Regions from separate parts of the Nonomuraea sp. NPDC049480 genome, predicted to be linked through region 2. Evidence: riboswitches for the same ligand, from Rfam matches in the RefSeq annotation. Region 2 holds a riboswitch; each other region holds the start of a gene.
The links. Region 2 has a riboswitch for thiamine pyrophosphate ahead of thiC (phosphomethylpyrimidine synthase ThiC). Riboswitches for the same ligand answer to the same signal wherever they lie in the genome.
Positions count from the first base shown of each region.

Region 1: it holds a riboswitch for thiamine pyrophosphate, as region 2 does, so the genes downstream of both, ACIBX3_RS55590 (purine-cytosine permease family protein) here and thiC (phosphomethylpyrimidine synthase ThiC) in region 2, are expected to answer to the same signal.
Region 3: it holds a riboswitch for thiamine pyrophosphate, as region 2 does, so the genes downstream of both, ACIBX3_RS18055 (FAD-dependent oxidoreductase) here and thiC (phosphomethylpyrimidine synthase ThiC) in region 2, are expected to answer to the same signal.

Region 1 covers NZ_JBITMD010000039.1:52,792-56,038, reverse strand. Annotated here, with positions in the region: gene ACIBX3_RS55605 (MFS transporter) at 1-863, opposite strand, end outside; gene ACIBX3_RS55600 (winged helix-turn-helix transcriptional regulator) at 991-1,428, shown strand; gene ACIBX3_RS55595 (rhodanese-like domain-containing protein) at 1,462-1,785, shown strand; TPP riboswitch at 1,845-1,958, shown strand; gene ACIBX3_RS55590 (purine-cytosine permease family protein) at 1,949-3,247, shown strand, end outside; gene ACIBX3_RS55585 (methylated-DNA--[protein]-cysteine S-methyltransferase) at 3,246-3,247, opposite strand, start outside.
Region 2 covers NZ_JBITMD010000001.1:457,457-460,703, reverse strand. Annotated here, with positions in the region: gene ACIBX3_RS02195 (universal stress protein) at 1-356, opposite strand, end outside; gene ACIBX3_RS02190 (hypothetical protein) at 353-706, opposite strand; gene ACIBX3_RS02185 (class I SAM-dependent methyltransferase) at 745-1,356, opposite strand; TPP riboswitch at 1,408-1,520, shown strand; gene thiC (phosphomethylpyrimidine synthase ThiC) at 1,513-3,057, shown strand; gene ACIBX3_RS02175 (HdeD family acid-resistance protein) at 3,246-3,247, opposite strand, start outside.
Region 3 covers NZ_JBITMD010000005.1:419,424-422,670, forward strand. Annotated here, with positions in the region: gene ACIBX3_RS18055 (FAD-dependent oxidoreductase) at 1-1,195, opposite strand, end outside; TPP riboswitch at 1,185-1,301, opposite strand; gene ACIBX3_RS18060 (NAD(P)/FAD-dependent oxidoreductase) at 1,360-2,523, shown strand; gene ACIBX3_RS18065 (Rv2175c family DNA-binding protein) at 2,554-2,928, shown strand; gene thiE (thiamine phosphate synthase) at 2,906-3,247, shown strand, end outside.

The sequences.
Region 1 (3,247 bases), on a different contig from region 2:
GTCTGGATGGTGGACCAGCCGCGCAATTCCTGCAGGTAGAGCGTGACCAGGAACTGGAAGCCGAAGAACGAGGCCGTGAGCAGGGCGGCCATCAGGTTGGCCCGGACCAGCGCGCCCGAACGGAAGATGCTCAGGCGGACCAGCGGGTTCGCGGCGCGGCGCTCCACCGCGACGAACGCGCTCAGCAACGCCAGCCCGCCGGCGAAGGCCGTGACGGTCAGCGGCCAGCCGTCCGCCGGGTGCTCCAGGCGTACGACGCCGTAAACCAGCAGCATCATCGCGCCCGTGATGCTGACCGCGCCCGCCACGTCGAAGCCCCGGGCCGTGGGCCGGTGTCCGGTGGGCTCCTTGAGCAGGGGGAGCGCGGCCAGCAGGATCGCCGCCGACATCAGCACCGGCGCGAAGAACACCCAGCGCCAGCCGAACGCGGTCAGCAGGCCGCCGATCACCAGCCCGAGCGCGAAACCGCCCGCCGCCGTCCCCGCGTAGATCAGCAGCGCCCGGTTGCGCTGCCGGCCCTCGGGGAACGTCGTGGTGATCAATGAGAGGCCGGCCGGCGTCATGAAGGCGGCGGCCACGCCCGTGACGAAACGCGCCACCAGCAGGATCCACCCCTCGTTCGCGAAGCCGCCGAGTCCGGAGAAGACGAGGAACACCCCGAGCCAGAGCAGGAACATGCGGCGGCGGCCCAACAGGTCGGCCGCCCGGCCGCCGAGCAGCATGAAACCGCCGTAGCCGAGCACGTACGCGCTCACGACCCCGCTCAGCATCCCGGTGGACAGTCCGAGGTCGGCCCTGATGGACGGGAGGGCGACGTTCAGCATGGCGACGTCGATGCCCTCGAGAAAGATGGCGCCGCACAAGACGGCGAGTACGCCCCATGAACGCGCAGGCCCCGATGAACGGGCAGGCATGGCAAACCCCCGGTTATGAATAGGCATGTTGGTTATGTCTTGTAACCGTCAACATCTTGGGCCAGCATGAAATGTCATGGAAGACGGCACTTTGAAAGCACTTAGTTACTGCGAGAGAACCGTGGAAGACGACGACTACGACGTGCGGCAGTGGGACACCCGGGAGGACTGCGAGGTCAGGCAGATACTCGACCGCATCGCGGACAAGTGGTCGCTGCTGGTCATCGCGTTGCTCGACTGTCAGAGCCTGCGCTTCAGCCAGCTGCGCCGCGAGATCGACGGCGTCAGCCAGCGCATGCTCAGCGTGACCCTGCGCCACCTGGAGCGCGACGGCCTGGTCTCCCGCACGGTCCATCCCGTCGTGCCGCCCAGGGTCGACTACGCGCTGACGCCGCTCGGCCGTACCCTGCACCAGACCATCAAGGCCCTGGTCACCTGGACCGAGGAGCACCAGCAGGAGATCGCCGAGGCGCGTGCCACGTACGACTCGCGTGTTCAGGACCTCACTCCGTGAGGAGGCACTCCCTCGCCGCGAGACAATGGAGGTATGACCGTTCCTGAGATCGAGGCCAGTGCCGTTCCGGATGACGTCTACCTGCTCGACGTCCGTGAGCAGGACGAATGGCTGGCCGGTCACGCCCCTGCCGCCGTGCACATCCCCATGACCCAGATCCAGGATCGGGTCGGCGAGGTGCCCGGCGACCGGACGGTCTACGTCGTCTGCCGGGTGGGCGGGCGGTCGCTGCAGGTGGCGGCCTGGCTCAACCGCCTGGGGCGGGACGCGGTCAACGTCGGGGGCGGCATGCAGTCGTGGGAGGCCGCGCACCGCCCGATGGTCAGCGAGACCGGACAGGAGCCGTTCGTCGCCTGACTGTAATTCGCCCACTATGGCGATTTGACGGTCATTGCGGCATCATGAGGGCGCCAACTTCACATTGTCGCGGGAGCTCGGGGTGCCGGGCTGAGAGGGCAGTTATCCATCCGCTGCCGACCGCCTGAACCTGTCCGGGTAATGCCGGCGTAGGGAGTGTGCGATGACGCATGTCGCCGACGAAGTTCCGCTGACCCTCGAGGGCACGCCACCGAAGACGCTCGGCGTCCTCGACCAGGGCGCGCTCTGGGCCAACCTCGGCGTCAGTCTCCTGGGTTTCTCCTTCGCCCTCTACCTGATCAACCCCCTCGGCGACGCGCCGCTCAGCGTGGCCGCCGCGCTCACCGCCACCGTGATCGGCAGTCTGATCGGCACGTCCATGGTGGGCCTGGCCGCCATCCCCGGGACCCAGACGGGGCAGCCCTCGATGGTGCTGCTGCGCGGGTTGTTCGGGGCCAAGACGTCGTACGTGCCCACGGTGCTGAACATCGTTCAGATGCTCGGCTGGGGCGCCTTCGAGCTCTGGGTGATCGCCGAGGCCGCCGGTGCGATCTTCGGCGGGGTGCCGTACGCGGTGTGGGTGATCGTGGCGGGGGCGCTCACCACCGCGCTGACGATCTGGCCGCTCGGTTCCGTGCGCGTGCTGCGGCGGTACGTCACCATCGGCGTGATCGTGTCCATGGTCTGGTTCACCTGGTTCCTGGTGTCCGAGGCCCCGGCGCACAGCGGCGGGACGTGGACCGCCTTCCCCGCAGCCGTGGACTTCGTCATCGCGCTGTCGGTGTCGTGGGTGCCGATGGCCGCCGACTTCGCCCGCCACTCCAGGTCCAGCAAGGCCGCCTTCGCGGGCGTGGTCGGCGGCTACACGCTGGCCCAGGTCGCCTGCCTCGGACTCGGCGTGTACGCGGTCGCCATCGCCGGAGCGGACGCGGTGGCCGCCGACGGCACGGCGGTGTTCGCCCCCTTCGTGGCGGCGCCGCTGGGCGTGCTGTTCTTCTCCATCCTGGTGCTGCGCGAGACCGACCAGTCTTTCGCCAACGTCTACTCGACCACCATGTCACTGCAGAACCTCATGCCGCGCGTGGACCGGCGGGTCTTCTCGACCGCCATCGGTGTGATCACCATCGCGATCGCGCTGGTCGTGGACGTCAATTCCTACGGCGCGTTCCTCAGCGTGATCGGGGCGGTGTTCGTGCCGATGTTCGCGGTGCTCGCCGTGGACTACTTCGTCTTCGCCCGCGGCGACCGCTGGAACACCGCCCAGAACGCACCCGCGCGCTGGTCGATGCTGGTGCCCTGGGTTCTGGGTTTCGTGGCCTACTGGCTGACGACCTCGTCGCCGACCGTCCCCGCCTGGGACGCGTTCTGGGCGGACGTCCGCACGGCCATCGGCTTCACCCGGGAGCCGTGGATGAACGGCGCATTGGGCGGGGCCTTGGTGGCCGGTCTGGTGACGCTGCTC
Region 2 (3,247 bases):
GATCCGACCAGCAGTCCGCGTACGCCGCCGATCCCACGGCTGCCCACGACCAGCAGCACGGCGTCCTCGGCGGCGTGGATCAAGGCGGTACGGGGGTCGCCGGGCAGCAGCTTGCGGGTCACCTCGACCTCCGGATGCTCCCGGAGTGCCCGGTCCTCGGCCGCCGCCAGCACGTTCTCGGCGCCTTCGCGCATCCACCGGCCGACCTCGGCGTAACGCCAGCCGCTCTCCTCGCACACCCACTTCGGCACGGCGTGGGCCACGGTCAGCGGGGTGCGGCGCAGGGCGGCCTCGGCGGCGGCCCATCCCGCCGCCTCCAGCCCGGTGCGCGACCCGTCCACGCCAACGACGATCATGACAACGCGTAGCACTCCACTTCGGCCCGGCGGAAGGGCAGGCCCTTGTCGGTGGAATCCTGAGTGCACTGGCGCTCGGACCTGCTGAGCTTCAGCGTGCCGCACACGGAGATGCCGGAATACGTGCGGCAGTCGAGCGACGCGTCGGCTTTGCCGATGCGGTACCTCTGCTTGACCTCCGCGCGGCACTCCGCTCGCGCCTTCCCCGTGTTGGCATAGCGGCACTGGGCGAGCAGGGTCTGGTATTGCTCCATGCTCACTTCGTGTTGTTCGAAGCCATCCCCGGAGGCGGTGGTCGCCCCGAACGCGGCCACCACAACGAGTCCTGCGACAGCGGCGATCTTTTTCATGTTCCCCCTGATGAGGACCGTACCGCTGAGGGCGATCGTCAAACCTTGCAGCGGCGCGCCAGCACGCTGAGCCAGGTGCGGTGCGTGGTGCTCAGGCCGTGCTCCAGGACCTCGAACCCGGCCGTTTCGAGGGTCGCCAGCAGCGTGTCCGGGTCGCGGTGCACGAACCAGCGGGTGAGCTCGGCGTCGTACGAGATCGGCTCCCACCCCTCCCCGTCGCCGGCCGAGGTGCTCAGCCCCAGCACGCCGCCCGGGCGCAGCAGCGTCGACCAGGCGCGCAAGGTCGGCTCGGTCTCCGCGGCGGGCACGTGCAGGAGCGCCGCCACCGACCACAGGCCCGACAGCGAACCCGGGGCGAACGGCGGCCGGCGCAGGTCGCCCAGCACGGTGGGCACTCCGCGGGTGGCGGCGAGCCTGGCCATCTCGATCGAGCGGTCGACCCCGGTGACCAGCAGCTCTCGCTCCAGCAGCCACGCGGCGTCCCGCCCGGGCCCGCAGCCGAGGTCGGCGACCGCGCCCCCGACCGGCACCGCGTCGGCGAAGCGCCGCCGGAAGGCCAGGAAGCCGTCGTCGGGGTCGCTGGTGCGTTCGGCGAAGACGGGTGCGATGCGGTCGTAGCTCGCGGTGGTGCGGGAGACGGGATCGTCCACTCGGTCGATCATGCCATGTTTCGCGCCGGTTCATGGGTGGGTACGATCACCGCCGTCCAACGCGGGAGCCCGGTGCGGACCGGGCTGAGAGGACGGCTGACAGCCGCCGACCGCCAGAACCTGCTCCGGGTAATGCCGGCGAAGGGAGTTTGCGCGATGAGTGACGCGCCTTTTTCCAAGATCTACTCGGGGGACCTCCGCGTCCCGATGCGCCGGGTGCGCCTGTCGGACGGTTCGGCGGTGACGTTGTACGACACGTCCGGCCCGTACACCGACCCCGCCGCCGACATCGACCTCACGCGAGGACTGCCGCGCCTGCGCGAGCAGTGGGTACGCGACCGCCGCGCGGCCGGCGAGCCCGTAACCCAGGCCGGGTGCGCGAGAAAGGGGCTGGTCACCAAGGAGATGGAGTTCGTGGCGGTCCGGGAGGGCCTGGACGCCGAGTTCGTACGCCAGGAGGTCGCGGCAGGCAGGGCCATCATCCCGGCCAACGTCAACCACCCCGAGTCCGAGCCGATGATCATCGGCCGCAATTTCCTCGTGAAGATCAACGCCAACATCGGCAACTCCGCCGTGACCTCCTCCATCGAGGAGGAGGTCGAGAAGATGACGTGGGCCACCCGGTGGGGCGCCGACACGATCATGGACTTGTCCACCGGCCCCGACATCCACGAGACCCGCGAGTGGATCATCCGCAACTCGCCGGTCCCGGTCGGTACCGTGCCCATCTACCAGGCGCTGGAGAAGGTCAAGGGGCGTCCGGAGGCGCTGTCGTGGGAGGTCTACCGCGACACGCTCGTCGAGCAGTGCGAGCAGGGCGTCGACTACGTGACCGTGCACGCGGGGGTGCGGCTGGCGTACGTGCCGCTCACCGCCGGGCGCAAGACCGGCATCGTCTCGCGCGGCGGCTCGATCATGGCCGCGTGGTGCCTGGCGCACCACCGGGAGAGCTTCCTGTACGAGCACTTCGCCGACATGTGCGAGATCCTGGCCCGCTACGACGTGTCGTTCTCGCTCGGCGACGGGCTGCGGCCCGGCTCGATCGCGGACGCCAACGACGAGGCCCAGTTCGCCGAGCTGCGCACGCTCGGCGAGCTGACGGGGATCGCCCGTGCCCACGACGTGCAGGTCATGATCGAGGGTCCCGGCCACGTCCCCATGCACAAGATCAAGGAGAACGTCGACCTGCAGCGCGAGCTCTGCGACGACGCCCCCTTCTACACCCTCGGGCCCTTGGTGACCGACATCGCGCCCGGCTACGACCACATCACCTCGGGCATCGGCGCCGCCATGATCGGCTGGTACGGCACCGCCATGCTCTGCTACGTCACTCCTAAGGAGCATCTCGGCCTGCCCGGCAAGGACGACGTCAAGACGGGCGTGATCACGTACAAGATCGCCGCCCACGCCGCGGACCTCGCCAAGGGGCACCCGCGGGCGCAGGAGCGGGACGACGCGCTGTCGGACGCGCGGTTCGCGTTCCGCTGGGAGGACCAGTTCGACCTGTCGCTCGACCCGGACACCGCGCGGGCCTTCCACGACGAGACCCTGCCCGCCGCGCCCGCCAAGACCGCGCACTTCTGCTCGATGTGCGGGCCGAAGTTCTGCTCCATGCGGATCAGCCACGACATCCGCGACGCCGGCATGGCGCAGAAGGCCGCCGAGTTCCGGCAGCTCGGCGGCACCCTCTACGTCGAATAGCCGGCCCGCCGTCGTCCCGGGACCGGTGGCGTCCACACCGGCCCGGGGACGACGGATGCGCCGGACGGCGGCGGTGAGTACACCCTGCACCAGCAGACCGACGGCAACCTGGTCCTCTACCGGGGAAAGACGCCGCTCTGGTCCACCGAGACCGGCCGCTAGGTCTCTCGGGCACCCTCTGCGCCGCGTC
Region 3 (3,247 bases), on a different contig from region 2:
CCAGGGCTGCCGTGAGCGGCGCCAGCAACACGCCGCCCCGGTGGTGCCCGGTGGCCAGCGTGAGCCCCGGCGTCCCGCTCGGGCCGATGATCGGCAGGTTGTCCGGCGTGCCCGGCCGAAGTCCCGCCACCACGTCGGCGACCTCCAGCTCGGTCACGCCCGGCACCAGCTCTCTGGCGTCGCGCAACAGCTCGTAGAGCCCGCCCGCCGTGACCCTGGTGTCGAAGCCCATCTCCTCCTGGGTCGCTCCGACCACCAGCTCGCCGTCGCCCCGGGGGACCAGGTACACGTACGAGCCGTGCACGGTGCCGCGTACGCACCGGCTGAGCAGCGGCTGCGGGGAACGCAGCCGCATGATCTGCCCCTTGACCGGCCGCACCGGCACCTCGGCCAGCTCGCCGCTCCAGGCTCCGGCCGCCAGGACGACCCGCTCCGCACGGATCTCGTCCGGCGGCTCCGGTCCTCGCCGCGGCGAGCCGGGCACCGAGCCGGGTACGTGCGGCGGCGGCTCCAGGCGCACCCCGACGACCTTGTCACCGTCGCGCAGGAGCCCGGCGGCGCGTGCCCGGACCACCGGCGCCCGCAGGCGGTCGAGGGCGGCCAGCAGCGCGGCCGTGACGCGGCGCGGGTCCACCCAGGCGTCGCCGGGGGCCAGCAGCCCGCCGCGCACGGACGGGGCCAGCATGGGCTCCAGACGGCGGCACTCACGCCCGGTGAGGCGCTCGACCGGCAGCTCCAGTTTGTCCATGAACGCCGCCAGCTCATCCAGCGCCGCCAGGTCATCGGCCCCGAACGCCACGTCAAGCGTCCCATCGGCCCGCAGGTCCAGCCCCCGCCGAGCCCTGTCACCGATCTCCAGCCCGCCGGACGACCCGGCCACGGGCACATCGGCGGCCGCCGCAGCGGTGCGCTCGCCGCCCTGGGCGGCTCCGACGGGAGGGCCGGTCGCCGTGAGGCCGGCGTCTTCGGCCAGCTCGGTGGCGAACGACGGCCAGAGGCGCAGTGACGCCATCCCCAGCCGCAGCAGCGGCGCCTCCGTATAGGACACCTCGCTGACCGGCGCCAGCATCCCCGCCGCCGCGTGCGAGGCCCCCGAGGCCGGGGCCGGGTCCACCACGGTGACCGGTCGCCCCGCCCGGGCCAGCCGCCAGGCGATGGACAGCCCGACGATTCCGCCGCCTACGATCACATCCATCCGCGCTCCCTTCGCCGGCATGATCCGGATCAGGTGTCTTGCGGTCGAAGGCCCGGTGAAGCCTTCCTCTCAGCCCGGTAACGGCCGGACTCCCGCGCGTCTTTCCTCCACAGCCTACGGCCTCGGTGCGACGGCCGGACACGGCCCCCGTTATGGTCTTGAACGTGAACCATGTCGTGGTGGTAGGAGCGGGCCTGGCGGGCGTTCGCACGGTGGAGGCGCTGCGCGGGCGGGGATTCGGCGGCAGGATCACCCTGATCGGCCAGGAGCGGCATCGACCCTACGACCGGCCGCCGCTGTCCAAGGCCGTGCTGTTCGGCGACGCCGAGACCAGTTTCGTCGACACCGACCTGACCGCGCTCGACGTCGCCTTCCGGCCGGGCGTCTGCGCCAAGGCGCTGCGCGAGGGCGTCGTGGAGACGACCGAGGGCGAGCTCGGCTACGACGGCCTGGTGATCGCCACCGGCGCCGAGCCGATCAGGCTCCCGGGAGACGGCCCCCAGCACGTGCTGCGCACCCTCGACGACGCCCACGAGCTCAGGGCGATGCTCGTGCCGGGGGCCAGGGTCGCGATCATCGGGGCCGGCTGGATCGGCGCCGAGGTGGCCACCGCCGCCCGCCGCGCCGGCTGCGCGGTCACGGTGATCGAGGCGGCCGCCACCCCGCTCGCGACCGCCGTCGGCACGGAGATCGGGGCCCGCACCCAGCGCTGGTACGACGGCATCGACCTGCGCCTCGGCACCATGGTCCGCTCCGTGGACGAGGGCGGCGTGCAACTGGTGGACGGCGAGTTCGTCGAGGCCCACGTCGTCGTGACCGGCATCGGCGTGCGCCCGGCCGTCGAGTGGCTGGCCGACGCCGACCTCGACCTGCACAACGGCGTCGTCGTCGACGAGCGCCTGCGCGCCTCGCTGCCGGACACGGTCGCCGTCGGCGACTGCGCCGCCTGGTGGTCGCGGCGCTTCCGTACCAGGCTCAGGGTCGAGCACTGGGACACCGCGCTCAACGCCCCCGAGGTCGCCGCCGCGACCCTGCTGGGGGAGGAGGCGGTGTACGATCCGGTGCCGTACTTCTGGTCCGAGCAGTTCGGGCACATGGTCCAGTACGCCGGGCACCATCCGGCGGGCGAGCGCCTCGTCTACCGCGGCGGTCCGGAGGGCAAGTGGTCGGCCGTCTGGCTCACCGAGGGCGACACGCTCGCCGCGGTGCTCGCCGTGGACCGGCCGCGGGATCTCGTACAGGGACGCCGGATCATCGACGCCGGCCACCGTCTCGACGTGGAACGCCTGGTAGATCCAGACGTATCCCTACGAGATTGTGTTGTTTGAGCAAGCACGGCATGTGGTAGTTGTGGTTTCGTGACGCTTTCTGTTGCACAGATCGACCGGGAGACCGAGCAGCTCGTCGACGAGTGGCTCACGCTCCCCGAAGTGGCCCGGTGCCTCGACGTTTCGATCGGCCGGGCCAAGCAACTCCTCAAGGACCACAAGCTCCTCGGCGTGCGCCGGGGGAGCGGTGGGCCGCAGGTGCCCGCGGTGTTCCTGGACGGGAAGGAAGTGATGAAGGGCCTGCCCGGCACACTGACCGTGTTGCAGGACGCCGGCTACGACGATGTCGAGTCGCTGCGCTGGCTCTTCACCCCTGACGACTCGCTGCCGGGATCTCCCATCGAGGCGATCAAGGCCGGCCGTCACACGGAGGTCAAGCGGCGTGCCCAAGCCCTCGCTTTCTGAGGCGCGCCTCTATCTCTGCACGGACGGCCGCCGCGACCGCGGGGACCTGGCAGAGTTCCTCGACTCGGTGCTGGCCGGCGGCGTGGACATCATCCAGCTGCGGGAGAAGGGCCTGGAGGCACGCGAAGAACTCGCACTCCTCGAAGTCTTCCGCGACGCCTGCGACCGGCACGGCAAGCTACTGGCCGTCAACGACCGGGCGGACATCGCCTACGCCGCCCGGCCCGACGTGCTCCATCTGGGGCAGGACGACCTTCCTGTGACGGTCGCGCGAGAGATGCTCGGCGACGACATCGTCATCGGACGGTCCACCCACTCC